DNA from 4 places in the Cedecea neteri genome. Region 4 is predicted to be linked to each of the others. Evidence: predicted binding sites of a transcription regulator. Region 4 holds the regulator's gene; each other region holds the start of a gene.
What was found. The regulator PurR, encoded in region 4, represses purine synthesis genes. The targets are predictions, from matches to a motif close to CANGCAAACGTTTGCNTG.
Positions count from the first base shown of each region.

Region 1: purL (phosphoribosylformylglycinamidine synthase) is a predicted target of PurR. The motif match lies at 3,079-3,096, and genes of this name have one in related genera.
Region 2: purM (phosphoribosylformylglycinamidine cyclo-ligase) is a predicted target of PurR. The motif match lies at 2,739-2,756, and genes of this name have one in related genera.
Region 3: pyrD (quinone-dependent dihydroorotate dehydrogenase) is a predicted target of PurR. The motif match lies at 4,134-4,151, and genes of this name have one in related genera.

Region 1 is NZ_CP009459.1:4,643,496-4,649,563, reverse strand. Features, by position in the region: gene LH86_RS21590 (MurR/RpiR family transcriptional regulator) at 1-69, opposite strand, end outside; gene yfhb (phosphatidylglycerophosphatase C) at 269-907, shown strand; partial or broken gene tadA (tRNA adenosine(34) deaminase TadA) at 1,004-1,473, shown strand; gene mltF (membrane-bound lytic murein transglycosylase MltF) at 1,364-2,914, opposite strand; gene purL (phosphoribosylformylglycinamidine synthase) at 3,163-6,068, shown strand, end outside.
Region 2 is NZ_CP009459.1:4,552,959-4,559,026, forward strand. Features, by position in the region: gene LH86_RS21180 (DnaA inactivator Hda) at 1-489, opposite strand, end outside; gene uraA (uracil permease) at 587-1,873, opposite strand; gene upp (uracil phosphoribosyltransferase) at 1,959-2,585, opposite strand; gene purM (phosphoribosylformylglycinamidine cyclo-ligase) at 2,809-3,846, shown strand; gene purN (phosphoribosylglycinamide formyltransferase) at 3,846-4,484, shown strand; gene ppk1 (polyphosphate kinase 1) at 4,658-6,068, shown strand, end outside.
Region 3 is NZ_CP009459.1:2,584,727-2,590,794, forward strand. Features, by position in the region: gene ssuB (aliphatic sulfonates ABC transporter ATP-binding protein) at 1-513, opposite strand, end outside; gene ssuC (aliphatic sulfonate ABC transporter permease SsuC) at 510-1,301, opposite strand; gene ssuD (FMNH2-dependent alkanesulfonate monooxygenase) at 1,311-2,456, opposite strand; gene LH86_RS12155 (sulfonate ABC transporter substrate-binding protein) at 2,453-3,430, opposite strand; gene ssuE (NADPH-dependent FMN reductase) at 3,423-3,998, opposite strand; gene pyrD (quinone-dependent dihydroorotate dehydrogenase) at 4,246-5,256, shown strand; gene zapC (cell division protein ZapC) at 5,410-5,952, shown strand; gene LH86_RS12175 (YcbX family protein) at 5,949-6,068, opposite strand, start outside.
Region 4 is NZ_CP009459.1:2,938,949-2,945,016, forward strand. Features, by position in the region: gene punC (purine nucleoside transporter PunC) at 1-447, opposite strand, end outside; gene punR (DNA-binding transcriptional activator PunR) at 562-1,500, shown strand; gene purR (HTH-type transcriptional repressor PurR) at 1,497-2,522, opposite strand; gene LH86_RS22600 (YnhF family membrane protein) at 2,815-2,904, shown strand; gene sodB (superoxide dismutase [Fe]) at 2,995-3,576, opposite strand; gene LH86_RS13910 (C40 family peptidase) at 3,913-4,761, opposite strand; gene LH86_RS13915 (Grx4 family monothiol glutaredoxin) at 5,122-5,466, shown strand; gene rnt (ribonuclease T) at 5,508-6,068, opposite strand, start outside.

The sequences.
Region 1 (6,068 bases), 1.7 Mb from region 4:
GTCGGCCAGCTTGCGGTCGCTTTGGGCCAGCATGGCGTAACGGCTTCGAATGCGCAGTAAACAGTTCATTTCACCTCCGGGGCGGCAATTCTGATAACGACTTGCTTTGGTAAGCATCTGAGCGAATTATAAATTCCATTATAGAGCAATGTTTCCGAATTAAATATTCTGTTGTGTTCAGCCTGGAAAGCGCGCGGAAAATCACGGGGCTATCTGTTAGGCTTTAGCTTGCGTCGTTTCGTGAACGCGAGTCCCAAAGGAGCCTGAATTGACACCTCATCACCCGCGCCGCGTCATCTTTTTTGACCTGGATGGCACCCTGCATCAGCAGGACATGTTCGGCAGCTTCATGTTTTATCTCCTGCGCCGCCTGCCGCTGAACGTGCCGTTGGTTATTATGTTGCTGCCGCTGATTGGCGGCATGATGCTGATCAAAGGCAGTGCGGCCCGACAGCCGATGAGCCTGCTGTTATGGGGTATCACGTTTGGGCGCAGCGAGGCCCGGCTTCAGCAGCTGCAAAGCGAATTTGTCGCCTGGTTCCGGCAGAAGGTGAGGGCATTCCCCGTCGTCCAGCAGCGCCTCACGGATTATCTGCACAGCCCGGATGCCGACGTCTGGCTGATTACCGGCTCGCCGCAGCCGCTGGTGGAAAAAGTCTATTTTGATACGCCCTGGCTGCCGGAGGTCAAAGTCATTGCCAGCCAGATTGCACGGGCTCACGGCGGCTGGATATTGACCCTGCGCTGTCTCGGCCATGAGAAGGTGGTGCAACTGGAGCAGCATCTTGGCGCGCCGCTGCGCCTGTACAGCGGCTACAGCGATAGTCATCAGGATAATCCTCTGCTGTTTTTCTGCGAGCATCGGTGGCGCGTTACGCCTCAGGGAGAACTGCAGCAGCTCGAGTGAGGCGTTTTGAATCCGTTAAGCGGTGTGTATAATGCGCCGCCCACTTTTGCCGCGGAGAGCATTGTGTCAGACACAGAATTTACCCATGAACACTGGATGCGACACGCCCTGACCCTTGCTCAGAGAGCCTGGGATGAAGGCGAAGTGCCCGTTGGTGCGGTGCTGGTACACAATAATCAGGTCATAGGTGAAGGCTGGAATCGCCCGATAGGTCGCCACGATCCTACGGCTCACGCGGAGATCATGGCGCTGCGACAGGGCGGGCTGGTACTGCAAAATTACCGTCTGCTGGATACCACGCTCTATGTCACGCTCGAACCTTGCGTCATGTGCGCGGGGCGATGGTGCATAGCCGCATTGGCCATTTAGTGTTTGGGGCGCGTGACGCTAAAACCGGGGCGATAGGCTCGCTGATGGACGTGCTCGGCCACCCGGGAATGAACCATCAGGTGCAGGTCAGTGAAGGGGTGCTCGCGACAGAGTGCTCAGCCATGCTGAGCGATTTTTTTCGCGCTCGTCGCCTTGAGAAAAAGGCCCTAAAGGAAAAGGCCCGTAAGACGGACTAGCCAGTTCAACCGGAGCAACCGTAGGGTAAGCCTCGGCAAACTTGTCCGCCTGGAGCGCCTTCTTCTGTTTCTCCTGCAAATATCCTTCCAGACTTAGCTGATACTTGCGAATGTTTTCTACATACGCGTAAGCCTCGTGTCCACGAGCATATCCATAGGTTGTTTTGCTGTAATAAGGCTTCAGGCTCAGCAACGGCAGACGTGTTTTCACATCGGCCCAGCTGTCCGGGTTGCCTTTCTGTTTGGCCGTCAGCTGACGGGCATCCAGCATGTGGGCATAGCCCATGTTATAGGCCGCCAGCGCGAACCAGATGCGCTCGTATTCCGGTACCGTGGCCGGCACTTTGCTCATCATATCTTTCAGATACCGGCTGCCGCCGCTGATGCTCTGTTCGGCATCCAGCCTGTCGGTGATACCGAGGCTTTGGGCCGTATTTTTTGTCAGCATCATTAACCCGCGCACGCCCGTAGGTGAAGTCGCGTGGGTATCCCAGTGGGATTCCTGATAGGAAATTGCAGCGAGCAGCGGCCAGTCAATGTCGTCGGAGTACTTTTCAAACAGCGGCTGGAGTTCCGGCAAAACGGCATCCACCGCGTTCAGGAAGGTTCGGGTATCGACGTAATCAAAATCGCCGATATGGCCCAGGTATTTCTCTTCAACCCTTGCCAGCGTGCCGTCGCTGCTGATCTGATTATAGAAATCGAGCAGTGCGGCGCTCATGCTGTCGTCACCATCGCGTTTAGAGAACCAGGTGACAGGCTGTTCATCGGTAACGTCCAGGGCAACGGCCAGTTGAGGATGTACGCGCTGGAAGAGGCTGATGGCGATGGAGTCCGAGATGGTAAACGCGATATTGCCATCAACCACCTGCTGTAAGAGCTGGTTGCTGGTTTGTTTGGCGTCGATGCTCCAGCTCAGGTCGGGGTACTGAGCATCTTTTAGCTTTTGTAGATCGCTCACCACTGCCTGGCCAGAAGAAAGCACCAGCTGCGATGGCTTGACGCCACCAAGAGACTTAGGGCGCGGGCTACCCACGCGATAGACCATCTGCTGCGAAACGGAATAATAGGTCGGCCCCGCCTGGTAGTCACTGCTGCGGCGAGAGTTATACACCAGGCCTGCGGCGAGCAGGTCGGCGTTGTCATTGTCCAGGTCATCAAACAGCGCGTTAATGTTTGGCCGCACGACCACTAACAGCTTCACGCCCAGGTAGTCTGCAAACTGTTTCGCGAGTTCGTAATCGAGACCTGTCGCCTTGCCGTTAACCATCGTCCAGGTGAGCGGCGATGAAATGGTACTGACGCGCAAAACCCCCCGCGCTTTGATCGCGGCGATACGGTTTTCGGCCTGATTGAAACCTGGAATGGAGGGCCATAAAGCCACTGCCAGCAACAAGGTGACGATACCGATAAGCAGATAATTAATCTTTATTCTTTTCAAATAGATAACATTCTGCAGCAGGATGAGCCTTAGCCAACAATAACCATGATTTGTCTGAACCCCGTCAGTGAATGAGGCGCATTTTGCGTAAGAAAACGCCAGTAAGCAACTTTTAAGAATATATCGTTTACTTTTCGTGCAATAAAAACTTCTGCTGTTATTTCTACGCAAACGGTTTCGTCGCGGCGGAGGATTCTCTATAATGACGCCCGTTTTCCCCCCTTCGCCCTGAAGACGAGAGATCTTTAATGATGGAAATTCTGCGTGGTTCGCCTGCTCTTTCGGCATTTCGTATTAACAAACTCCTGGCCCGTTTCAACGATGCTCACCTCCCGGTAAGCGATATTTATGCCGAGTATGTTCATTTTGCCGACCTCGAAGCGCCGCTGAACGCTGACGAGCTTGCCCGCCTGCAGCGGCTGTTGAAATATGGTCCAACCCTCGCAGAGCATGCGCCGGAAGGCACCCTGCTGCTGGTGACCCCGCGCCCTGGCACCATCTCCCCCTGGTCTTCTAAAGCTACCGATATCGCCCACAACTGTGACCTGCCGCAGATTAAACGCCTTGAGCGCGGTGTGGCCTGGTATGTTACCGGCAGTACGCTGACCGCAGAGCAGCTGCAGGACGTTGCCGCTCTGCTGCACGACCGCATGATGGAGAGCGTGTTTACCTCTCTGAACGACGCGCAGCAGCTGTTTACCCGGCAGCAGCCGGCTCCGGTGCAGAGCGTTGATCTGCTCGGGAAAGGGCGCGATGCGCTGGTGGAAGCGAACATTCGCCTCGGCCTGGCGCTGGCGGAAGACGAAATTGACTACCTGCAGGATGCGTTCAACAAGCTTGGCCGCAACCCGAACGACATCGAACTGTACATGTTTGCTCAGGCGAACTCCGAGCACTGCCGCCATAAAATCTTTAACGCCGACTGGATTATCGACGGGCAGAAACAGCCGAAGTCGCTGTTCAAAATGATCAAAAACACCTTCGAGAAAACGCCGGATTACGTGCTGTCTGCCTATAAAGACAACGCGGCGGTGATGGAAGGTTCCGCCGTCGGCCGCTTCTTCGCCGACCGTGAAGCGGGGCGCTATGACTTCCACCAGGAAGACGCGCATATCCTGATGAAGGTTGAAACCCACAACCACCCGACCGCCATCTCTCCGTGGCCGGGCGCGGCAACCGGCTCAGGCGGTGAAATCCGCGATGAAGGCGCGACCGGGCGCGGCGCTAAGCCAAAAGCTGGCCTGGTGGGCTTCTCCGTGTCTAACCTGCGTATTCCGGGCTTCGAACAGCCGTGGGAGCAGGATTTCGGCAAGCCAGACCGCATCGTTACCGCGCTGGATATCATGACCGAAGGCCCTCTGGGCGGAGCGGCGTTTAACAACGAATTTGGCCGTCCGGCGCTGACCGGCTACTTCCGTACCTATGAAGAGCAGGTGAACAGCCACAACGGCGTGGAGCTACGTGGCTACCACAAACCTATTATGCTCGCGGGCGGGATCGGCAACATTCGTGCCGACCACGTTCAGAAGGGCGAAATCACTCCTGGCGCCAAGCTGATTGTGCTGGGTGGCCCGGCAATGAACATCGGCCTGGGCGGTGGGGCGGCTTCCTCGATGGCTTCCGGCCAGTCTGATGCGGATTTAGATTTTGCTTCCGTGCAGCGCGACAACCCGGAAATGGAACGCCGCTGCCAGGAAGTGATCGACCGCTGCTGGCAGATGGGCGACGACAACCCAATCCTGTTTATCCACGACGTTGGCGCGGGTGGCCTGTCCAACGCCATGCCGGAGCTGGTCAGCGATGGCGGACGCGGTGGCCGCTTCGAGCTGCGCGATATCCTCAACGACGAACCGGGCATGAGCCCGCTCGAAGTCTGGTGTAACGAATCTCAGGAACGCTATGTGCTGGCCGTTGCGCCAGAGCAATTGCCGCTGTTTGATGAACTTTGCCGCCGCGAGCGTGCGCCGTATGCGGTGATTGGTGAAGCCACCACCGAACAGCATCTAACGCTCAACGACAGCCACTTTGATAACCAGCCAATCGACATGCCGCTGGACGTGCTGCTGGGCAAAACGCCGAAGATGGAGCGCAACGTCGAGACGCTGAAAGCGAAAGGTGATGCCTTCAACAGCAGCGAAATTTCCATTGCCGATGCGGTGAAGCGCGTTCTGCACCTGCCGACCGTGGCTGAAAAAACCTTCCTCGTGACCATCGGCGACCGCACGGTAACCGGCATGGTGTCCCGCGATCAGATGGTTGGTCCGTGGCAGATCCCGGTCGCCAACTGCGCGGTGACTACCGCCAGCCTGGACAGCTACTACGGTGAAGCGATGTCTATCGGTGAACGCGCGCCGGTGGCCCTGCTGGACTTCGCGGCATCCGGTCGTCTGGCCGTGGGTGAAGCCTTAACCAACATTGCCGCGACCCAAATTGGCTCCCTGAAGCGCATTAAGCTCTCCGCGAACTGGATGGCCGCAGCCGGTCACCCTGGCGAAGATGCTGGCCTGTATGAAGCGGTTAAAGCCGTGGGCGAAGAACTTTGCCCGGCGCTGGGGATCACTATCCCGGTGGGCAAAGACTCCATGTCGATGAAAACCCGCTGGCAGGAAGGTAACGAGCAGCGCGAGATGACTTCTCCGCTGTCGCTGGTGATCACCGCGTTTGCCCGTGTAGAAGACGTACGTGGCACCGTGACGCCACAGCTGAGTATCGAAGACAACGCCCTGCTGCTAATCGATTTAGGCAAAGGCCATAACGCGCTGGGCGCTACCGCGCTGTCCCAGGTTTATCGTCAACTGGGCGATAAGCCTGCGGACGTTCGCAGCGTTGAGCAGCTGAAAGGCTTCTGGGACGCGATGCAGGCGCTGGTGGCGGATCGCAAACTGCTGGCCTGGCACGACCGCTCCGACGGCGGGCTGCTGGTGACCCTGGCTGAAATGGCCTTTACCGGCCACTGTGGCGTTGAGGTTGATATTGCCGGTCTTGGCAGCGATCGCCTGGCCGCATTGTTTAACGAAGAGCTCGGCGGCGTGATCCAGATTCGCGCTGAAGACCGCGAGGCCGTTGAGGCGCTGCTGGCTAAGCATGGCCTGGCTGACTGCGTACATTACCTCGGTAAAGCTGTCGAAGGTGACCGCTTCACCATTAGCGCTGA
Region 2 (6,068 bases), 1.6 Mb from region 4:
CTGCAGCTTGTAAATTTGCCCCCAGTCCAGGCGGGAAGCCAGGTCAGGCAACTGCAGATTGAGCTGGCGAGGCGGCCTGTCACCGGTGATCAGCAGGCGCGTTTTCCCGGATTCCAGAATGCGATTATAAAGATTGAAAATCGCCATTTCCCACGGCTCATCCCCGGCCACGCATTCGATATTGTCGATGCAAACCAGCGACAGCTGCTCCATCCCGTCCAGCACTTCCGGCACAAACCAGGTGCGCTTATCCAGCGGCACATAGCCCACGGCTTCACCGCGCTGGGAAAGCTCTGCGCAGGCCGCATGCAGCAAATGGCTGCGCCCGCCGCCTTCACGCGACCAGAAATAAATATACCCGCTGTGATCCTGACGGAGTACCGCCTGCAGGGCGGCTAATAAAGAAGGGTTGTCACCCGGCCAGAAACTCGCAAAGGTTTCGTCGTCGGGAAGATAGAGTGGCAGTGAGAGCTGTGCCGGCGTATTCAGAAGTACCTCAACCATAACAGGCAGAAAATCGAAACGAGTCTAACACAGAATGGCTGAGGTTTAGAACCGGGCGAGGATCCGCCCGGCGAGGAAACGATCAGGCCTGCGCGTCGTTGTCTTTCGCGTCAAGCACGACTTCTTCCGGGCGCAGTATGCTGATAAGTTTGAAAATAAGGCTCAGGCCCACGCCGACGATGGTCGCCAGCGCCATGCCTTTCAGCTCTGCCGCACCGATGTGCACCTTCGCCCCGCTCACCCCGATGATCAGAATCACAGAGGTCAGGATCAGGTTTTGCGCTTTGCTGTAATCCACTTTGGATTCGATCAGCACGCGAATACCGGAGGCACCGATCACCCCATACAGCAGCAGAGAAACACCGCCCATCACCGGCACCGGGATGATTTGAATCGCTGCCGCCAGTTTACCGACGCAGGAAAGCAGAATGGCGATAATTGCCGCGCCGCCGATAACCCAGGTCGAATACACGCGGGTGATGGCCATGACGCCGATGTTTTCGCCGTAGGTAGTATTTGGCGTGGAGCCGAAGAAGCCGGAGAACACGGTTGAAATGCCGTTGGCAAACATCGAGCGGTGCAGGCCCGGGTCGCGAATCAGGTCTTTTTTCACAATATTCGCAGTGACCACAAGGTGGCCCACGTGTTCGGCAATAACCACCAGCGCCGCAGGCAGAATGGTGAAGATAGCGAACCATTCAAAGCGAGGTGTATAGAAGGTTGGCAGCGCGAACCAGTGCGCTTCGCGGATTGGCGTCACGTCTACCACGCCCATCGCGAAGGAGAGCGCATAGCCCGCCAGCACGCCGATGAGAATCGGGATAATCGCCATAAAACCACGGAACAGCACGGAACCAAACACCGTCACCGCCAGCGTCACCAGCGAGATAATAATAGTGGTGGAATCCGGGGATGCGCCTTCCGCAGGCAGCAGTCCAGCCATGTTGGCCGCCACGCCTGCCAGTTCCAGACCGATAACCGCAACAATCGCGCCCATTGCCGCCGGAGGGAACATCACGTCCAGCCAGCCGGTACCGGCTTTTTTCACAATCAGCGCCACGATGCAGAACAGCACGCCGCACATAATAAAACCGCCGAGCGCCACTTCATATCCCAGCGGCAGCAGCAGCAATACCGGAGAGATAAACGCGAAGCTGGAGCCCAGATAAGCCGGGATTTTGCCTTTACAGATGAACAGGTAAAGCAAAGTGCCGATGCCGTTAAACAGCAGTACCGTGGCCGGGTTGATGTGGAACAGAATTGGCACCAGCACGGTTGCGCCGAACATGGCGAACAGATGCTGCAGGCTCAACGGAATCGTTTGCAGTAAGGGCGGGCGTTCACTCACCCCAATGGCGCGGCGGGTCATGTTGTTTTCCTCTAAGTGTTTTTTTTAACGAACGGTGTTTGCTGCAATCAAAAAAAAGCCGACTTTCAAAGTCGGCTGATGAATCTTATTTGGTTCCGAATATCTTATCGCCCGCATCACCGAGGCCAGGAATAATGTACCCGTGCTCGTTGAGGCCCTGATCGATAGAAGCGGTGTACAGCTCCACGTCCGGGTGCGCTTTTTCCAGCGCGGCGATGCCTTCCGGCGCGGCAACCAGCACCAGCACCTTAATGCTGGTACAGCCCGCTTTTTTCAGCAGGTCGATGGTGGCAATCATAGAGCCGCCGGTCGCCAGCATCGGGTCAACCACCAGCGCCATACGTTCTTCTATATTAGAAACCAGCTTCTGGAAGTAAGGCACCGGCTGCAGGGTTTCTTCATCGCGGTAAACGCCGACGACGCTGATACGCGCGCTTGGTACGTTTTCCAGGACGCCTTCCATCATGCCAAGGCCAGCACGCAGAATTGGCACAACGGTAATTTTCTTGCCTTTGATCTGGTCGACTTCCACCGGGCCGTTCCAGCCTTCGATGGTGACTTTCTCGGTTTCCAGATCCGCAGTGGCTTCATAGGTAAGCAGGCTGCCTACTTCAGAGGCGAGTTCACGAAAGCGCTTGGTGCTGATGTCTTGCTCACGCATCAGGCCCAGCTTGTGTTTGACGAGTGGGTGTTTCACTTCCACGATCTTCATACTCTTTCTCCCCCGAGATAGTTGGCTACCACAAAAAAAATCGCCGGATTATACCGCTTTTTTGCCGCTGCGCTACAGCTAATGGGATGATCGAGATCAACCGGACTGGATTGAGTCTATCTCAGGAATTCTTTTCTTGCCGATGATAAGAGGCTCGCAAACGTTTGCCTGCACTGTTAGAATTGCCGCGTTTTTCTTATATACCACCCGTGGGGAACGAGCAGTGACCGATAAAACCTCTCTCAGCTATAAAGATGCCGGTGTAGATATTGATGCTGGTAACGCTCTGGTCGACAGAATTAAAGGCGTAGTGAAAAAAACCCGCCGCCCGGAAGTGATGGGTGGCCTGGGCGGTTTCGGTGCGCTGTGCGCGTTGCCTCAGAAATATCGCGAACCGGTCCTGGTTTCCGGCACCGACGGTGTGGGCACCAAGCTGCGTCTGGCTATGGATTTAAAACGCCACGACGCTATCGGCATTGATCTGGTCGCCATGTGCGTGAACGACCTGGTGGTCCAGGGCGCCGAGCCGCTGTTCTTCCTTGACTACTACGCCACCGGCAAACTGGACGTGGATACCGCCGCCAGCGTGATCACCGGTATCGCCGAAGGCTGCCTGCAGTCAGGCTGCTCACTGGTTGGCGGTGAAACCGCTGAAATGCCGGGCATGTACCACGGGGAAGACTACGACGTGGCCGGGTTCTGCGTCGGCGTGGTTGAGAAGTCTGAAATCATCGACGGGTCTAAAGTTGCCGATGGCGATGTCCTGATTGCGCTGGGCTCAAGCGGCCCGCACTCCAACGGCTACTCGCTGGTGCGCAAAGTGCTGGAAGTGAGCGGCACCGACCCGCTGACCACCGAACTGGAAGGGAAACCGCTGGCGGACCACCTGCTCGAGCCAACCCGCATTTACGTGAAAAACATCCTTGAACTGATTGAAAACGTGGATGTTCACGCCATCGCCCACCTGACCGGCGGCGGCTTCTGGGAAAATATCCCGCGCGTGCTGCCGGACAACACCCAGGCCGTGATCGCCGAATCTTCCTGGCAGTGGCCAGCGGTCTTCAACTGGCTGCAGCAGGCCGGCAACATCAGCCGCCACGAAATGTACCGCACCTTTAACTGCGGCGTGGGCATGGTCATTGCGCTGCCAGCCGCAGAAGCGGATAAAGCCGTTGAGCTAATGCAGGCCAAAGGTGAAAAGGCGTGGAAAATCGGTATCATCAAGGCATCTGATTCCGAAGAGCGCGTGGTTATTGAGTAATGAAACACATTGTGGTGCTGATTTCCGGTAACGGAAGCAATCTGCAGGCGATCATTGATGCCTGCCAGCAGAAGAAGATTAACGGCACCATCAGCGCGGTGTTCAGCAATAAGGCCGACGCGTTCGGCCTCGAGCGAGCCCGCGAAGCCGGGATCCCTACCCACGCGCTGGCGGCAAGCGAGTTTGCCAGCCGCGAGGCGTTCGATCGCCAGCTGATGCAGGAGATTGACGCCTACGCGCCGGACGTCGTGGTGCTGGCGGGTTATATGCGCATTCTCAGCCCGGCTTTTGTGGCGCGCTACAGCGGTCGCTTACTCAACATCCACCCTTCCCTGCTGCCGAAATACCCCGGTCTGCATACTCACCGCCAGGTGCTGGAAAACGGCGACGAAGAGCACGGCACCTCCGTGCATTTTGTCACTGACGAACTGGACGGCGGCCCGGTCATTCTGCAGGCCAAAGTGCCGGTATTTGAAGGGGATGATGAGGACGAAATCACCGCTCGCGTTCAGCATCAGGAACACGCGATTTACCCGCTGGTCGTGAGCTGGTTCCTCGACGATCGACTAAAAATGCGCCACAACGCCGCCTGGCTTGATGGTGTGCAGCTGCCCCCGCAGGGGCATGCAGCAGAATAATTTAACTAAAAAGGGCTTCGGCCCTTTTTTTGTGTCTGTCCCTCATAAAGTTGTCATGGTCAGATGAGAGAGTTTCATCTGCATAGTTGGACATTCTCCGCTAAAGCTCGCCATAATAACTGACGTGACGGTGACGGCATTGCCACGTCCACGAAAACGGAGTGTGAGGACTAATGGGTCAGGATAAGCTGTATATCGAAAAAGAACTGAGCTGGTTGTCTTTTAACGAACGCGTTCTGCAGGAAGCGGCGGACAAGCTCAACCCGTTGATTGAAAGGATGCGTTTTCTCGGCATCTATTCCAATAACCTCGATGAATTCTATAAAGTGCGTTTCGCCGAACTGAAGCGCCGCATTTTAATCAGTGAAGAACAGGGTTCTCCTTCCAACCAGCGCCACCTGCTGAATAAGATTCAGGCCCGGGTGCTGAAGGCCGATCAGGAATTTGACAGCCTGTATAACGAGCTGCTGCTGGAGATGGCCCGCAACCAAATCTTCCTGATTAACGAACGCCAGCTTTCCGAAAATCAGCAAAGCTGGCTGCGCAGCTATTTCAAGCATCAGCTTCGCCCGCACATCACCCCTATTTTAATCAACCGCGATACCGACCTGGTGCAGTTCCTGAAGGACGACTACACCTATCTGGCGGTCGAAATCATTCGCGGGGACAGCATTCGCTACGCGCTGCTGGAGATCCCGTCTGACAAAGTGCCACGCTTTGTGAACCTGCCGCCGGAAGCGCCTCGCCGCCGCAAGCCGATGATCCTGCTGGATAACATCCTGCGCTATTGCCTGGACGAGATCTTTAAAGGGTTCTTCGACTACGACGCGCTCAACGCCTATTCAATGAAGATGACGCGTGACGCCGAGTACGACCTGGTCACCGAAATGGAATCCAGTCTGCTGGAACTGATGTCCTCCAGCCTGAAACAGCGCCTGACCGCCGAGCCGGTGCGCTTTGTTTATCAGCGCGATATGCCGGATGCGATGGTGGAGATGCTGCGTGACAAGCTGACCATTTCCAACTACGACTCGATCATTCCCGGCGGGCGCTACCACAACTTCAAAGACTTTATTGGCTTCCCGAACGTCGGGAAAGCTAACCTGGTGAATAAGCCGCTGCCTCGCCTGCGCCACATCTGGTTTGATAAATTCCGTAACGGGTTCGACGCCATTCGCGAGCGCGACGTCCTGCTTTATTACCCGTACCACACCTTCGAACACGTCCTTGAGCTGCTGCGCCAGGCCTCCTTCGACCCGAGCGTGCTGGCGATTAAAATCAATATTTACCGCGTGGCAAAAGACTCGCGCATTATTGATTCGATGATCCACGCCGCGCATAACGGCAAGAAAGTGACCGTGGTGGTGGAGCTGCAGGCGCGTTTCGACGAAGAGGCGAACATCCACTGGGCGAAGCGCCTTACCGAGGCGGGCGTCCATGTTATCTTCTCCGCGCCGGGGCTGAAAATTCACGCCAAGCTGTTCCTCATCTCGCGTATGGAAGGCGAAGAGATTGTGCGTTATGCGCATATCGGAACCGGTAACTTTAACGAGAAAACCGCCCGTCTCTACACGGACTATTCTC
Region 3 (6,068 bases), 350 kb from region 4:
CATCTCAATACGCGTCAGGGCATCCAGCGCGCCCAGCGGTTCGTCGAGCAACAGCAGGCGCGGGCGATGAATGAGCGCCCTCGCCAGCGCTACACGCTGCTTTTGCCCGCCGGAAAGTGCCGCTGGCCAATCATTGGCCCGATTTTCAAGCCCAACGGCGGTCAGCGCCTGAAGAGCCGCGTCTCGCCAGTTTTTTTTCAGCCCGAGCCCGACGTTATCTATCACCGTTTTCCACGGCAGCAGCCTGTCGTCCTGAAACATCAGCCGCGTATCATCCTGACTGTCCCGCAGCGGCGCACTGCCTGCGAATAGTGCGCCTTGATTAGGCGTTTCCAGTCCGGCAAGCAGCCGCAGCAGGGTACTTTTGCCGCCGCCGCTGCGGCCGACCACCGCCACGAACTGCCCGGCGGGGATACGCAGCTCAAGCTGATTGAGAATACTTTTATCGCCGTAGCGTTTGCTGACGCCGTGGAGCCACAGCGGCGTGCCCTGGTTCAGACGAGCAGTTGTCATACCGTCTCCTCCTTTAATTGATAAGCCGGATGCCAGCGTAACCAGACGCGCTCCAGCAGGCGGGCGCTGACATCGGCGAGTTTGCCCAGCAGCGCATACAGCACGATGGCTACCACCACCACGTCGGTTTGCAGGAACTCCCTGGCATTCATCGCCAGATAGCCAATCCCTGAATTTGCCGAGATCGTCTCGGCGACAATAAGCGTCAGCCACATCAGCCCTAAAGCGAAGCGCACACCGACCATGATCGACGGCAACGCCCCCGGCAGAATGACGTGCACGAACAGGCTAAACCCGGAAAGGCCGTAGCTGCGGGCCATTTCCAGCAGGCCACGGTCTATATTGCGGATGCCGTGCCAGGTATTGATGTAAATAGGGAACAGCGTGCCGAGCGCCACCAGAAAGATCTTGGCCGTTTCGTCGATACCAAACCACAAGATCACCAGCGGGATCAGCGCCAGGTGCGGGACGTTGCGCAGCATCTGAATGGAGCTGTCCAGCAGGCGTTCGCCCCATCGCGACAGGCCGCTAATCAGGCCTAAGATCAGGCCCAGCGATCCGCCGATGCTGAAACCAATCCCTGCGCGCCAGGAGCTGATAGCCAGATGCTGCCAGAGTTCACCGCTGGCTGAGAGGCTCCAGAAAGCCAGCACTACGCCCTCGGGAGAAGGCAAAATACGGGTGGAAAGCCAGCCTGCAGACGACGCTAATTGCCAGAGAAGCACAATCGCCACCGGCAGCGCCCAGGGGGCCAGGCGCAGCAAGACTTTGTGAACAGTCGCTTGCATCGTGCCTCCCTAGCTCTGCGCAACTTTACGCGGGATAAAATTGTTGGCGACAACTTCGCCTTTTTCCTGAACCTGGCGCGGCTGAGGAGTTTCTGGGATCGCCACGTCAAGGTGAGGGAACAGCAGTTCGCCTGCACGATAGGCTTCCTCCAGATGCGGATAGCCGGAAAGAATAAAGCTGTCGATCCCCAGGTCGGCGTACTCGTTTATGCGGGCCGCGACGGTGGGCCCATCGCCCACTAACGCGGTGCCAGCGCCGCCGCGAACCAGGCCGACACCGGCCCAAAGATTAGGGCTGATTTCCAGCTTGTCTCGCTTACCGCCGTGCAGGGCGGCCATGCGCTGCTGCCCGACGGAGTCGCTGCGGGCAAAAGCGGCCTGTGCTTTGGCAATGGTGATGTCATCGAGGTGAGAAATAAGCCGGTTTGCCGCCTGCCACGCTTCTTCGTTGGTTTCCCGCACAATAACGTGCAGGCGAATACCAAAGCGAACCTGCCGCCCCCTCGCTTCAGCTTTCGCCCGCACTTGCTCGATCTTTTCTTTTACCAGATGCGGAGGTTCGCCCCAGGTCAGGTAAAGGTCAACCTGCTCGGCTGCAAGATCCTGAGCAGCGTCGGACGATCCGCCAAAATAAAGCGGCGGGCGAGGTTGCTGCACTGGGGGATAAAGCAGCTTCGCGCCTTTGACCTGGATGTGTTTGCCGTCATAGTCGACGGTTTCGCCTTCGAGGACGCGCCGCCAGATGTGCGTAAACTCGGCGGAAGCTTCATAGCGCTCTTCATGGTCAAGAAATACCCCTTCTGCAGCCAGTTCCTCGGCGTCACCTCCTGTCACCAGGTTGAACAATGCCCGCCCGTTGGAAAGACGATCCAGCGTGGCGGCCTGGCGAGCGGCAAGAGTAGGGGAGACAACGCTCGGGCGCAGCGCGACCAGGAACTTAAGCCGCTGAGTGACCGGAATCATTGAGGCGGCGACCAGCCAGGCATCCTCACAGGAGCGCCCGGTCGGGATCAGCACGCCGGTGAAGCCGATGCGGTCTGCCGCCTGGGCGATTTGTTGCAGGTAACCATAGTCGACCGGACGTGCGCCCGTATCGCTGCCAAGATAGTGCCCATCACCGTGGGTAGGTAAGAACCAGAAAAGATTCAGACTCATGACTTAGCTCCTTGTGTCGTGCCGGCGGGCTGCCAGATGCGGGTTCGGATATCGACTTTCTTTGGAACAAGGCGATTTTCATAAAACAGGTCGGCGGTATTTTGCTGTTTGGCGGCCGTCGCTTCATTGACCGGCGTAATTTCTGAAGGAGGGCGATGGTCAAAGTAAGTGGCGATGACTGCTTCAGGCAGGCTCATCGTTTGGGCGAGCAAAGCAACGCTTGCTGCCCGCTGTGTGCGGGTGAGCGCGTCGGCATCGCTAAAGGTTTTCAGTACCTGTTGAAGAAACTGGCCGTTTGCTTCTGCATAAGGTCGGGAAGCTAAATAGAATGACCCGGTTTGATTCAGTTCGCTGCCGTCGGTTAAGACGCGAACGCCGCCGTTTAACAGCGCTGCCGAATAGTACGGATCCCAGATAGCCCAGGCATCGACGTTCCCCTGCTGAAAGGCCGCGCGGGCATCGGCGGGAGTCAGATAAGCGGGCTGAATATCGGAAAACTTAAGCCCGGCTTTTTGCAGCGCGCGCAGCACCAGGTTGTGTGAGCTGGAGCCTTTCTGGAAGGCAATCTTATGGCCTTTTAAATCCGCCACGGTTTTCAGGGGGCTATTTTCGGGGACCAGGATCACTTCCGCTTTAGGCTTCGGCGGCTCGGCGCCTACATACAGCAAGTCTGCCCCGGCGGCCTGCGCGAAAATAGGCGGTATGTCGCCCGTGCTGCCCAAATCGATGCTGCCGACGTTCAGCGCCTCCAGCATCTGTGGCCCGGCGGGAAACTCAATCCACGAGACTTTGGTGTTCGGGTACTGCTTCTCCAGGAGCTGGTGGCTTTTGGCTAACACCATACTGACGGAGCCTTTTTGGTAACCAATGCGCAGCTGTTCCGGGCTGCTGTCCGAGGCATTGCTGTAGGTTGAAAAGGCGAGCAGGCCGGCAAAAGCTAGCCACGGAGAACGGCGTTTGAGCAAATTAAACATGGCTCACCCCACGGGCGCTAAACGGCGAAGGCACCGCAAAGTCACGGCGGTGAAGCGCCTGCCAGAAGGTTTCCAGCGCTTCGTCCAGACGTTTTTGCAGGTTGGGCGTGAACTGAGGCTTGTGCTGGTAATCGGCTATCTGGCTGTCGTCGGCAAAAACGCCGTGCAGGATCTCCTGCGCTTTTAGCGCATTCAGCACCGGCTTAAGGGCATAGTCCACGGCGAGCATATGTGCCACGGTACCGCCGGTGGCGAGAGGCAGAATAACCTTCTTCTCTAAGGCGCGTTCGGGGAGCAAATCGAGCAGCGTTTTTAGCGCGCCTGAAAACGAGGCTTTGTAGACCGGCGTGGCGATAATCAGGCCGTCGGCGGTGCTGAGTTGTTCGGTGAGCGCCAGCAGCGCCGGGCTGTCGAACCTGGCGTAGAGCAAGTCCTCAGGTGCGAAATTCTGTAAGTGCCAGTGATAAACTTCAACATCGAGGGCGCTCAGCTTCTCCCGAGCATACTCCAGCAGCGAGCTGGAACGGGACGGGTAGCGAGGGCTTCCGGCCAGGGTAATCACACGCATCACGACTCCTTATAACTAATTGTTTGCTTTTATCTAACATTGATAACAATTAGCGTGATACTCGCAGAGATGATTTCCGTGGCTAAGTGATTTTTCCGGGATAGATTTGCGAAAAAGCGCATATTGCGCGCCGGAAAAGAAAACGTTTGCCTCTATTCAGGCTTTTTTGCGACAGGTCAATTCCAATCATCCCCCGGATCGTGAATAATAACGCCCCGGTCTGCACACCGGGAATCCAGGAGAGTTCATGTACTACCCCTTCGTTCGTAAAGCCCTTTTTCAGCTCGATCCAGAGCGCGCTCATGAGTTAACTTTTCAGCAATTACGCTTTGTCACCGGAACGCCGCTTGAGTGGCTGGTACGCCAGAACGTGCCGTCAAAACCTGTGACCTGCATGGGGTTAACGTTCAAGAATCCGCTGGGCTTAGCCGCGGGCCTGGATAAAAACGGGGAATGCATTGATGCCTTCGGGGCGATGGGCTTTGGCTCCATTGAGATTGGCACCGTGACGCCGCGTCCACAGCCGGGGAACGACAAGCCGCGTATCTTCCGTCTGGTGGAAGCCGAAGGGCTGATTAACCGAATGGGGTTTAATAATCTCGGGGTGGATAACCTGGTCGAAAACGTAAAAAAAGCGCATTTCGACGGCGTGCTCGGGATTAATATCGGCAAGAACAAAGATACCCCCGTTGAACAGGGGAAAGATGATTATCTGATCTGCATGGATAAAATTTATCCATATGCTGGCTATATTGCGATCAATATCTCATCACCGAATACGCCAGGGCTGCGTACCTTGCAATACGGCGAAGCGTTAGACGATCTTTTAAGCGCCATTAAAAATAAGCAACAAGCGCTGCAAGCGATCCACCATAAATATGTTCCCGTAGCAGTGAAGATCGCGCCGGATCTTTCTGAAGAGGAATTGATCCAGGTGGCGGACAGTTTAGTTCGCCATAATATCGACGGGGTCATTGCAACCAATACGACGCTAGACCGCAGCCTTGTCCAGGACATGAAGCATTGCGATGAAACCGGGGGCTTAAGCGGGCGTCCTGTCCAATTAAAAAGCACGGAAATTATTCGTCGTCTGTCTCAGGAATTAAATGGTCGGTTACCGATTATCGGTGTCGGCGGTATTGATTCAGTCATCGCTGCTCGTGAGAAGATGGCGGCGGGAGCTTCACTGGTTCAAATATACTCAGGTTTCATTTTTAAAGGCCCACCGCTGATTAAAGAAATCGTTACCCATCTCTGATCATTTACCTTTTACAGACAACCAGGGCTTTATTTTCAGCCCTGGTTGTTTTATATTCCGCTACTGTTGCTTATTTAAACATATTGGTCTTTTATTAATATGGTAAGAATTTGAGTGGCAATTCAGCAGCGGGATAAATGAAGGGTAAGCATTATGCGAATAAAACCGGACGATAACTGGCGTTGGTATTTCGATGAAGAGCACGATCGAATGATGCTCGATTTGGCCAATGGTATGCTTTTCCGTTCGCGCTTTCCTCGTAAAATGCTAACTCCAGATGCCTTTGAAAATTCAGGCTTTTGTGTTGATGATGCGGCGCTTTATTTCTCCTTTGAAGAAAAATGCCGTGATTTACCGTTAGGGAAAGAACAGCGTGCCGAGCTGGTGCTCAACGCCCTGGTGGCGATTCGCTTCCTCAAGCCGCAGATGCCAAAAAGCTGGCATTTTGTCTCCCACGGTGACTGTTGGCAGCCTGGTATCGGAGATGGTGCCTGTGTGTGGCTAAGTGAGAATATGCAGCAGGTGAACCTGCTGGTGGTGGAAACCGGTGATAATGCCGCTCTTTGCCTGCTTGCTCAGCAGGGGCTCACGTTAGCTGGCCGCACTATGCAGCTTGGGGATGCCATTAAAGTGATGAATGACCGACTGAAACCGCAGCCTTTAAGCAGCGGCCTCAGCCTCGATCAGGCCGTTTAGCGCGCCGCCACGCTCACATTCCCTGCGGGCACGCAGCTGCAGCATAAAATGGTGCCGTCCGCGCCAATCGCGCCTTTTTTCAACGCCTTCACTTCGCCATCCAGCAACCGAATCCG
Region 4 (6,068 bases):
GAGCAGCGGGGCCAGCGCCGGAGAAAGCCCGACCAGCGGCATGATGGTGGCAAAAATACGGCCAGCGCGGTTGGCAGGATAATAGTCGGTCACCAGGGCCTGCCAGCTAACTGCGGCCGAGCAGACGCCCACGGCCTGAATAAAGCGCAGCACCAGCAGCGTGGTGGCATCCTGCACCCAAAGCATCCCGATACAGCCGGCGGCAAACATGGCCAGGCCAATCAACAGCACAGGCTTACGCCCGAAGCGGTCGGAAAGCGGGCCCCACATCAACTGGGCAAAAGCAAAGCCGGCGAGGAACAGACTCAGGCTGGCACTCACGGCGGAGGCGGTGGTACCCAGATCTTGTTGAATGGCGGCGAAGGCGGGCAGGTACATGTCGGTGGCCAGGAAACCCAGCACGCTCAGCCCCGCAAGCCAGATAAGAAATCCCTTTGATGGTTGCATATTTCACTCTTGATTTTGATAGCAGGTTAACGGGGCAGGAGTCTACGGAGTGCAAAACCGCTTGTGAAACGCTAATATTTGCAAATTGCATTCAAATTTTTTGCAGGCAGAAATATGTGGTCTGAATATTCGCTGGAAGTGGTTGATGCCGTGGCGCGAAACGGCAGCTTTAGCGGTGCGGCCCAGGAGTTGCATCGCGTGCCGTCTGCCATCAGCTATACGGTACGGCAGCTTGAAGAATGGCTGGCCGTGCCGCTGTTTGAACGGCGTCATCGGGACGTTGAGCTGACCGCCGCCGGGGCATTTTTTCTCAAAGAAGGCCGATCTGTTATCAAAAAAATGATGGCAACGCGCCAGCAGTGCCAGCAGATAGCCAACGGCTGGCGCGGGCATCTGTCTATTGCAGTAGACAATATCGTTAAACCTGAGCGAACCCGCCAGCTGGTGCTGGATTTTTATCGTCATTTTCCGGATATCGAATTAAGGGTTTCCCAGGAAGTGTTCAACGGCGTGTGGGACGCGCTGGCCGACGGGCGAGTTGAGGCGGCGATTGGCGCCACGCAGGCGATCCCGGTCGGGGGGCGCTACGCATTTCGGGACATGGGGGCGCTTAGCTGGCGCTGCGTGGTTTCCGCTGGCCATCCGCTTGCGCAACGGGAAGGTATCATTCTGGATGATGACATTCGCCCCTGGCCGTCTTTGGTGTTGGAAGATACCTCCCGTTCACTTCCCAAGCGCATTACCTGGCTGCTCGACAACCAGCGCCGCGTGGTGGTACCGGACTGGGCGTCGGGGGAGGATTGCCTGACGGCGGGATTATGCATTGGTATGGTGCCAACGCACATTGCCCAGCCGTGGCTCGTCAGGGGAGACTGGAAAGAGCTGCTGCTGGAAAATCCATTCCCGGACGCGGCCTGCTGCCTGACCTGGCGGCAGGATGATGCTTCGCCCGCGCTGAGCTGGTTGCTGGACTATTTGGGCGATAGTGAAACGATGAATCAGGAGTGGTTGCAGGAGCCGGGTAACGTATTCCCGGCCCCCGAAGAGGCTTAGCGGCGGTAATCGCGGAACGGGCCGTCGGCCACCGAGCGGCGTTCAATCAGACGCGGATGAACTTCAATCGTCTGCGACTCTTCGCGTTTATTAATGATACGGTCGAGCAGCATGTTAAACGCCGTTTCGCCCAGGCGCTCTTTCGGCTGGTGGATAGTGGTCAGCGCCGGAGAGAAATAGCGGGCGTTGCGCACGTTGTCGTAGCCGATGATAGAAATGTCCTGCGGCACGCGCAGCCCCATTTCATCAGCGGCGCAAATCGCACCCATCGCCATAATATCGCCGCCACAGAAAACAGCGGTAGGGCGATGCGGCTGGTTAAGCAGCTGCTGCATGGCGCGATAACCCGATTCCGGTTCGAAATCACCCTGAACTACCCAGTTATCAGGCACTTTGATATTGGCTTCTTCAAGCGCCTTCAGGAACCCTGCATGGCGGCCGCCGCCGGTGTTACGTTCCAGTTGACCCGGGATAGCACCGATATCGCGATGGCCGCGTTCAATCAGGTAGCGACCCGCGAGGTAGCCGCCGTGGAAGGCGTTATCGACCACGGAATCGGTAAAGTCTGCGCGGGCTTCGCCCCAGTCCATCACCACCATCGGAATATGGCGGTACTCTTCCAGGGTTGAAAGCAGTGTGTCAGGGTATTCGGAACACATGACCAGCAGCCCGTCCACGCGTTTTTGCGCCATCATGGACAGGTAAGCGCGCTGCTTTTCAAAGTTGTTGTGCGCGTTGCCCAGAATCAGGGTGTAACCTTTGGCGAAACAGCTGTTCTCAACGGATTCAATAATTTCCGCAAAATAAGGGGCTTCGCTTGAGGTCGCAAGCAGGCCGATAGATTTGGTGTGGTTGACCTTCAGGCTACGCGCCACGGCGCTCGGTGAATAGTGCAGCTCTTTGATGGCTGCCCAAACGGCATTGCGCGTCTCTTCCGCCACAAAACGGGTCTTGTTAATGACATGTGACACAGTGGTAGTGGAAACGTTTGCGCGCTTCGCTACGTCCTTAATCGTTGCCATTAGATGTCACTCCAGACCATATCGTAAACTCCTGATAACTCATATGTTAAACGTTTGCCTTCGCTAACTCCTGGGGCAACACGTTGGTTGCAGGCCTGTCGGGGATGCGACATACAGCGGGAGGAGGGCGTTGCCGGGCGATACGCGGTAAATTAGCGAAGGATTTTGGCTTATCCCGGGGCAAAGTGGAAGAGGGAAAACCGATATCTGCGCAAATCCAGCAGGATTTTTATCGCTAATTGTGGGAAAATCACCCCACATACACTTTGTAGGGAAATAAAAGGAGCTTGCAATGAGTACCGATCTGAAGTTTTCCGTGGTGACTACGGTTATCGTACTGAGTCTGATTGTTGCCGGAGCACTTACCGCCGTCCTGCACTGATTTACAAAGGGCCGCGAAAAGCGGCCCTTATCATATATAGATGAAGGAAGAAAAACGTCACCTTCCTACTTCGTAAGTAACCGATAGAAATCAGCCCGCCAGGTTTTGCGCAACAAATTTCCAGTTCACCAGCGCCCAGAAATGGTCGAGATAAACCGGGCGCGCGTTGCGGTAATCAATGTAGTAAGCGTGTTCCCACACGTCCACGGTCAGTAGCGGTTTTGCCTCAGTTGTCAGCGGAGTTCCTGCATTAGAAGTCGAGACGATAGCCAGGCTACCGTCGCTATTCTTCACAAGCCAGGTCCAGCCGGAGCCAAAGTTTTTGATGGCCGCTTCGGTGAACTGCTTTTTAAAGGCTTCCACGCTGCCAAAAGTATGGTTGATGGCGGCCAGCACGTCACCGGTCGGCTCCCCACCGGCATTCGGCGCCAGGCAGTGCCAGTAGAAGGTATGGTTCCAGACCTGAGCCGCGTTATTGAAAATACCGCCGTCAGATCCTCTCACGATCTCTTCCAGCGTTTTGCCTTCAAACGGGCTGCCTTTGATCAGGTTGTTCAGGTTAGTGACGTAGGTCTGGTGGTGCTTACCGTAGTGATATTCGAGGGTTTCGGCTGAGATATGCGGTGCCAGCGCGTCTTTAGCATAGGGCAGGGCGGGTAGTTCGAACGACATTGCTTTACTCCTTGTTATTTTGTTTCACAATATAACTACAATTTGTGTGGTTATAAGGTTAGCAAATTACAGGTGAGTGAAAAAGCGAAATGAAACAACAAAATAAAACAGCCCGTTGCCGGGCTGCTCAGACTGCTGACAAGCTACCTGTGATGAAATAAATACCCGGTGACGTTTTAAAATAAACGAGGAAAATCAATTTATTGATTTTTAGCTGATAACCACAAAGAGGGAAAAACCACGCTTTTTCCCTCTTTGTCAGCAGCAATTAACAGCCCGTTGCCGGGCTGTTAACATTTTAATCAGTCTGATTAGCCCGAAAGGGCGTGGATAAGACTAACGAATGGTTTTTGGCGTCATCACCCGGCGGGCACCCACGTAGTGGCGCTGCCAGTAATCTTCGCTCAGGGAGGTGATCTGAATATCGCGGCCACTGCGTGGGGACTGAATAAACTTCCCGTTGCCAACGTAAACGCCAACGTGATCGGCGGTGCCGCGCCCTTGAGTACGGAAGAACACCAGATCGCCGCTTTCCAGTTCGCCACGGTCAACGGAAGAGGCATCTCGCAGGTGATACATTTCATTGGCGGTGCGTGGAATACGAATATTCACCAGATCTTTATAAGCGTAATAAATCAACCCGCTGCAGTCGAAACCGGTGCGTGGGGAGGTACCGCCCCAGCGATACGGCTTACCAATTTGTCCCATCAGCTTGTTCATAGCCGTTTTTTGCGCTTTCTGCACGCGTACTTTATGTGCCTGCGCGATGGTCAGATTTTTTTCCGACTTCACCTTAACGCACTGCTTTTTATGCCCTTTACGATGGGTGCATTTTTCAGTGTAGGCAACGGTGGCGGAGGCTGGCTGTAGGGCTAATTTCTGCGAGGTTTTTTTGCTGCTGGTTTTAGCGAGGGTGCTGCTTTTGCCTGTGGTGGTGCGTTTAGCCACTTTGGCTTTTGCCGGTGAGGTGTCTTTTTTACCGGACTTCTTTTTGGTGGAGGCTGTGCTGACCTTCGGTTTTGCTTTCTCTTTACCCTTGTTGCTTTTACTGGTTGTTGTCTTTGCCGGATGGCCTTTTTGTGCAACAGGATGGCGGACGTGCTCAGACGCCTGCGCCAAAGGTGTATAGGGCAAAGCAAATAGCAGAGCACATAGCGTGATAGAGATTTTATTTATCCGCGCCACTCGTCAATCCCCTGATAAATGAAGGCACGATGCTAACCATCATGCCTGCGTATGATTTTTGCGAAACCCGACGATTCTAATGCATAAAAGCCGATAATGTTAATAGGCAAATACTATTTAACGGCCAAAAGTGGAAGCTATAGCTAAAAAATTAACCATTCCAGGGTGTTATCCGCTGTTTAATTGATCTCGAATGAAGCAAATTGCTCATTTTCGCGCGCCGTAAAAGTGTTATTCTTAAAGTATGTTTGCTCGCCGGGGCTAGAAGAAAAACCCTGAGAAAAATGGTGTTTTCTGCCCGGGGCGCAACTGGCTACAATGGCAGGCTATTGCCGTATCAAGGTTTGAGGAAGCAAGACAATGAGCACTATTGAAAAAATTCAACGCCAGATCGCTGAGAACCCGATTCTTCTCTATATGAAAGGTTCCCCGAAGCTGCCGAGCTGCGGCTTCTCCGCTCAGGCCGTTCAGGCTCTGTCCGCCTGCGGCGAGCGTTTCGCCTATGTGGATATTCTGCAGAATCCGGACATCCGCGCTGAACTGCCAAAATACGCCAACTGGCCAACTTTCCCGCAGCTGTGGGTGGACGGTGAGCTGGTCGGCGGCTGCGATATCATCATCGAGATGTACCAGCGTGGTGAGTTGCAGGCACTGATCAAAGAGACCGCAGAGAAGCACAAATCTGAAGAGCCAGGCGCAGAGTAATCTCGCCTGCCAGTAAAAAAGCGACCCTTAGGTCGCTTTTTTTATGCCTCAGATTCAGGCTCGTCTGCCAACGGCAGTGGCCAGCCGCCGAGGCGCTTCCAGCGGTTGACGATTTCGCAGAACAGCAGGGCGGTCTGCTCGGTGTCGTACAGGGCGGAGTGGGCCTGCGAGCTGTCAAACTTCTGGCCTGCGGCGATGCAGGCTTTTGCCAGCACGGTTTGCCCCAGCACCAGGCCGCTCAGGGCCGCGGTATCAAACGTCACAAACGGGTGGAATGGGTTACGTTTTAATGATGCGCGCTCAGCGGCGGCCATCATAAAGCTGTGGTCGAACGTGGCGTTGTGCGCCACCATAATCGCCCGGCTACAGCCGCTGTCTTTAATGCCTTTGCGCACGGTTTTGAAAATCGCGTGGAGGGCATCGTATTCGCTGACGGCACCACGCAGGGGGTTATGCGGGTCAATACCGTTGAACGCCAGGGCTTCAGGCTGCAGGTTCGCACCTTCAAACGGATCGACATGGAAGTGCAGGGTTTCGTCGGGGGATAACCAGCCGTCTTCATCCATCTTCAGGGTAACGGCGGCGATTTCCAGTAATGCATC